DNA from 2 places in the Gottfriedia sp. NPDC057948 genome. Region 1 is predicted to be linked to the other one. Evidence: predicted binding sites of a transcription regulator. Region 1 holds the regulator's gene; the other holds the start of a gene.
What was found. Region 1 encodes Rex, which represses fermentation and respiration genes when NADH is low (regulators of the CRP and FNR family bind a similar motif). Its sites were predicted from a motif close to TTGTGAAATATTTCACAA; they were not measured.
Positions count from the first base shown of each region.

Region 2: ACFVRR_RS06180 (cytochrome ubiquinol oxidase subunit I) is a predicted target of Rex. The motif match lies at 1,310-1,327, and genes of this name have one in related genera.

Region 1 covers NZ_JBHVPN010000031.1:4,280-7,497, forward strand. Annotated here, with positions in the region: gene ACFVRR_RS23655 (ABC-F family ATP-binding cassette domain-containing protein) at 1-965, opposite strand, end outside; gene ACFVRR_RS23660 (redox-sensing transcriptional repressor Rex) at 1,127-1,753, shown strand; gene ACFVRR_RS23665 (CPBP family intramembrane glutamic endopeptidase) at 1,800-2,471, opposite strand; gene groES (co-chaperone GroES) at 2,746-3,030, shown strand; gene groL (chaperonin GroEL) at 3,090-3,218, shown strand, end outside.
Region 2 covers NZ_JBHVPN010000002.1:479,713-482,930, forward strand. Annotated here, with positions in the region: gene ACFVRR_RS06170 (CAP domain-containing protein) at 1-292, opposite strand, end outside; gene ACFVRR_RS06175 (hypothetical protein) at 1,013-1,231, opposite strand; gene ACFVRR_RS06180 (cytochrome ubiquinol oxidase subunit I) at 1,529-2,923, shown strand; gene cydB (cytochrome d ubiquinol oxidase subunit II) at 2,920-3,218, shown strand, end outside.

The DNA.
Region 1 (3,218 bases):
ATTGTAAATGAAAAATTAGCCGAAGATTCGTCTCCAAGTGGCCTGTCTAATCGAACCATACGATCTAATTGTTTCCTACGACTTTGAGCTCTTTTGGTAGTTGAAGCACGCGCAATATTACGTTGCACAAAATCTTCAAGTTTAGAGATTTCATCTTGTTGCTTTTCGAACTGTTTTAACTCTTGTTCATATTGAGCTGCTTTTAGATCAAGGTACTTACTATAATTACCAACAAATCGTTGATGCTTATGATTAGATATTTCATAAACAATATTAACAACTTGATCAAGGAAATATCGATCGTGGGAAACGATTAATACAGCACCAGGGTATGACTGTAAGTAGCGCTCTAACCAACTTAGAGTGTCAATATCTAAATGGTTCGTAGGCTCATCCAGGATTAACAAATCAGGCTTTGTCAATAATAGCTTACCTAATGCCAGTCTCGTCTTTTGTCCACCGCTTAACGAAGAAATTTTTTTTTCGTAATCTTCATTACTAAAACCTAAACCACTAATTATTGAACGAATATCTGCTTCAAACTGGTAACCACCGTTTTCTTTGAAAGTATATTGAAGATGATCATATTCATTCATAACCTTGTCATAAACGGCTTGATTAGAGTAGACCTCCTCCCTAGTCATTTTAACTTCTAATTTTCTCATATTGTCCTGCATCTCTACTAAATGATTAAATACAGAATAATATTCTTCCCAAATCGTTTTATCGCTTTGTAAACCAGAGTTTTGGGCTAGGTAGCCTACAGTAACGTCTTTAGGTTTATTTATTTCACGGCCATCATAGGATATTTCGCCTGCTATGATTTTCAATAATGTAGATTTTCCCGCACCATTACGCCCAACAATGGCAACTCGATCACTCGTTTGAACTTCTAATTTTATATTTGAAAGTATAATGTCACTACCAAAATACTTTGAGACATTATTTACTTGTAAAAGAATCATGGATAACACCTCATTGCAAAATTTTTTATGTATGTAACTGTAGACTGTCAAAATTCTTAAATATAGTGTATATTTTACATTAGAACAAGTACTTTATTACTAAAATAAAGTCAAAATACACACCATAGTAAAAAGAATTACAGTAAGTGGGGGATTAAAAAATGGATTCGGAACAAATTAAAATTCCACAAGCTACTGCTAAACGTCTACCTTTATATTACCGTTTTATAAAGAATTTGTCTTTATCAGGTAAACAAAGAGTTTCTTCAGCAGAGTTAAGTGAAGCAGTAAAGGTAGATTCCGCTACAATCAGAAGAGATTTTTCATATTTTGGAGCACTTGGTAAAAAAGGTTATGGCTATAACGTAAACTATTTATTAACTTTTTTCTCGAAAGCGCTTAACCAGCATGAAGTTATGAAAGTTGCATTAATTGGTGTTGGTAATTTAGGAACTGCATTCTTACATTATAATTTTATAAAAAATAATAATACAAAAATTGAGATGGCATTTGATATTGATCCAAATAAAATCGGTACTGAAATAGGTGGAGTACCCGTTTATAATCTAGATAATCTAGAGGAAGTTATGAATGAAGATATTCAAATCGTTATTTTAACTGTTCCTGCACCTGTAGCACAATCAATAGCTGATCGATTAAATGGAAAAAATATTAGAGGAATCTTAAATTTCACACCTGCACGAATTAGTGTACCAGAACAAATTCGCATTCATCATATAGACTTAGCAGTTGAACTGCAAACATTGGCATATTTTTTACAACAATAAATTCATATCAAAATAAAAACCCCCAAAGAATTTGGGGGTTTTGGTTTTAATGTAAATTGATCTGCTGAAAAACAACAAAAGAGTTCATTAACATATGTGTTAAGATTGGTACCATAATTGAGTTTGTTCGTTTATACAGATAACAAAATACAAAACCGATTAAAAAGTATGATAAAAAGAAGGGCAAGTCACCGTGCATAAGCGAAAAGATCGCTGAACTAATTCCAGCAGAAATAATAAATGGTAAACGATTATATAGCCTTTTAAAAATAATACGACGAAAAATAATCTCTTCTAAAATGGGTGCAACTAAACTTGGGATGATAATAAAAGCCGGGTTAAGCTTAGCGATGTTTATGATATTTTGAGTATTTTCTGAGCCTTTATGTAAATCAAGTACATAAATTAAAATTAAATTACAGACAATTTGAGTTAGCATTGTTATGAAGTAACCTAAAATAACCCAATTTATTATTGTACGATAATTAGTTTTTAGGTTTTTAATTCCTTCATAAATTGGCTTATGTAATAAGATAAGTATGATAATTAATCCACTTATGAAACTAATACAACCCCATAATGCCACCGCTTCAAGAGAAGCTGTTTTCTGATCCACTCCAACGTATAAGTTACTATTTAATAAATAGGGCACCCCAAATACCGCTGAATATTGAAGAACGACATACGTTAATAAAATCCATAAATCTCTAGTTTTCAATACGATAGCTCCTTTGTGTTGATATTTTTCAGAACCCAAAGGTTTATAACAACACGTACATTATTTTACTCGTTTCTTTTGTTTCTTAAAAGAAATTTTCACTTTTTATTTTACTTTTGATTGTAAAGAAAAAAACTTATTAAATTTCGACAAGAAAAGTGCCTGCTTCGGGCTTGCAAAATTTTTTGATATTATTTAAACTAATAATTGTGTTAGCACTCAATATACATGAGTGCTAAAAAATAATGATTTGATTATTGAGGAGGTATTACACATGTTAAAGCCATTAGGTGATCGTGTTGTAATTGAGCTTGTTGAGTCTGAAGAAAAAACTGCTAGTGGTATCGTGTTACCAGGTAGTGCACAAGAAAAGCCACAAGAAGGCAAAGTTGTTGCAGTAGGTACTGGCCGAGTACTTGAAAATGGTGAGCGCGTAGCTTTAGAAGTATCTGTAGGTGACCGCATTATCTTCTCTAAATATTCAGGAACAGAAGTTAAGTACGGTGGCACTGAATACTTAGTACTTCGCGAAAACGATATACTTGCAATCATAGGTTAATAAAATAAAAATACTTAAATTAAAAAATAAATTTTTTATATTATAAGGAGGTCATTTTCATGGCAAAGGACATTAGATTTGGTGAAGAAGCACGTCGTGCAATGTTACGTGGTGTAGACGCTTTAGCTGATGCTGTAAAAGTAACTTTAGGACCAAAAGGACGTAACGTAGTTCTTGAGAAAAAATTC
Region 2 (3,218 bases), on a different contig from region 1:
TTGTATTTTGTTGGTGATTATTGTTGTTACTCGTCTCTTTAAAACTTTTAATAGTTTGGCCAAGATTGCTTACTATATTAGATTTAAACAATTCACTAAGTTGTATGGAACTATCTGAAGGTAATTTATTAGAAAATGTATTCTCTATTGATAATTTAGGTAAGATAAAATATTGGTATAAAGTATTATTAAATAAATGATTGTGTTGAATAGATAGTTTTGTATCAGCATGTGTATGTGTATTAAAAATTAGAGATCCAATTAAAACAGTCAATGTAATTGTTTTTTTCATTTGAAAATCCTCCAATTAAAATTATTGTGTTGTGTTCCTACTGAGAAGAACAATTTAAGTCTAACAAATATCTATACAAAGAATCGTTTCATTATTGAATTGAGTAATTTCTTAAATAAAACGACGGAGTTTGGTAATTGTTTTTACTAACTTTTCAAAACATATTATTATTCTGATCAAATACAAAAAAGAGCCGTTCTTTCCGATTTAGTGAAAGAACGGCTCTTTTTCGTGTGAATTGGTGAATTTAGTCTTTAATACATACTATAGAAATTTTTTCTTTTCTCTTAAAATAACTGCTAAGAAAGTAAATACTATTGAGTAACAAAATATAATAAAACTTGGGATTTTTAATTGATAACTTCTTGAAATAGAATAAGATATCTTATAATAACCTTGCTTTATCATATAAATGGACATTAAAAAGTAAATTACAAAAATTATTAATAACAATTGCTTACTTAATAGTAGATAATCATATTTTCGGAATAAAAATATTAGTAAGGCTATATAAGAAATACCAATTAATATAAGCAAATAGATAACATAAGTTTGATCATCATATATAGTAATTATTTTAATTCACTCCTAAATTAAATCTTAAGTAAAATGTACTATACATTTTTGGTAGTAGGAGTTTCTAAAATGAAATAAACGGGTTCTAATATACAATTAGCAAGAGCTTACTTTAAAAAAGAATATATGCAGAAAATGTTTGATTTACTTTGCAATTGCACCGCGATTCAGTACTTGACTACAGTTTGTTCTAAAGTAAATTCTAACTTTTGTTGCTCCTTGCGGTATTGTTCCACCAATAGTAGTTAACCCTGCTGAGAATTTATTAACTGTAGAAGGAGTTATTTTATCTGAGGATACTCTAATAGTGGGATCGCCTATATCACAAGTAGCATCTGTTCCAATATACAATCTTAATTTCATCACCTGATTTTAAATTTAAGTCTCCAATAAGAAAAAAGGAGTAATTATTTTATCATAAAAAAGTAATTTTAACTTAGAATGTGAATTGTGTCACAAAATAGACAATTTATAGACACGATTTAGACAAATAAGATTAAGTCAAAACCCCTTTAGAAAAGTAAACTATAAGTAACATGAGTACCATTAAGTGGTTCTCTAAAAATTACTTAATGAATTATTTGTGAAAAAATGTTCAAAGTATGCTCAGGTTTATTGAAAATTTTTTTGAAATGATTTTTATCCTAAGGGGGATGTACTGTGAGTGTGTTAGAGCTTGCAAGAATACAATTTGGTTCCACTACAATTTTCCATTTTTTATTTGTACCACTTTCAATAGGTTTAGTATTTATGGTAGCAATCATGGAAACATTGTATGTTTTTCGAAATAAAGAAGAATATAAAAAGTTAACAAAATTTTTTGGGCACTTATTTTTAATTAATTTCGCAGTTGGTGTTGTGACAGGTATTATTCAAGAGTTTCAATTCGGTATGAACTGGTCTGAATATTCCCGTTTTGTTGGGGATGTTTTTGGAGCACCACTGGCAATTGAGGCACTTTTAGCATTTTTTATGGAGTCTACATTTTTAGGGATTTGGATATTTGGTTGGGAAAAACTTAATAAAAAAATTCATTTAATGTGTATTTGGTTAGTTGCTTTCGGAACGTTAATGTCTGCGTTTTGGATTTTAGCAGCCAATTCTTTCATGCAGGAGCCAGTAGGCTTTGCGATTAAAAATGGTCGTGCAGAAATGACCGACTTCTTAGCAATCATTACAAATCCACAACTTAAAGTTGAGTTTCCTCACACAATTGCTGGAGCATTAGCAACTGGAGCGTTATTTGTTGCGGGTGTAAGTGCGTATAAAATCTTAAAAAAACAGGAAACAGAATTATTTAAAAAAGCATTTAATCTTGCAATGGTGTTCGCGCTAATTGCAGGAATTGGTGTTGCATTTAGCGGACATTCTCAAGCGAAGCATTTAATGAAAACTCAGCCGATGAAAATGGCTGCAAGTGAAGGTTTATGGAAAGACAGCGGTGACCCTGCAAGCTGGATGGTCTTTGGTCTGATTGATTCGAAAAAGAAAGAAAATAAATACGAGGTAGAAGTACCATATTTATTAAGTTATCTAGCTTATGAGAAATTTGAAGGTAAAGTACCTGGTATGAATACTTTACAAAAACAATATGAGAAAATATATGGTCCTGGAAATTATATTCCACCAGTTAATACGACTTTTTGGAGCTTTAGAATTATGGCAGGAGCAGGAATGGTCATGATTTTAATGTCGATGCTAGGTTTATATTTTAGTTATCGTAAAAAATTAGAATCAAAAAATCTATTCTTAAAGGCATCAATTTTACTAATTTCTTTACCATTTATTGCAAATACAGCTGGATGGGTTATGACAGAAATAGGTCGCCAACCATGGACAGTATTCGGTTTAATGACTACTGCTGCATCTGTATCACCAAATGTTTCAAAAGGATCACTGATTTTTTCAATCACAACATTTACAACAATGTATGCAATTTTAGCAGCTGTTTTAGTTTACTTGTTTGTAAAAGAAATTAAAAAAGGAACACATCATGTTGAAACTGAAAAAGTTCCTACGGTCGATCCGTTTGAAAGGGAGGCGACAATTGTATGATTGCGTTAAATGAATTATGGTTTTTACTCGTAGCAGTATTATTTATAGGATTCTTCTTCTTAGAAGGCTTCGATTTTGGGGTAGGTATATCTACAAAGCTACTAGCCAAAAATAATACTGAAAGAAGAATCTTAATAAACACAATTGGACCGTTTTGGGATGCAAATGAAGTGTGGTTATTAACGGCAGGTGGAGCAATTTTTGCAGCATTCCCGAATTGGTATGCAACGATGTTTAGTGGATACTATATTCCGTTTGTATTTGTATTAATAGCATTAATCGGACGTGGTGTTGC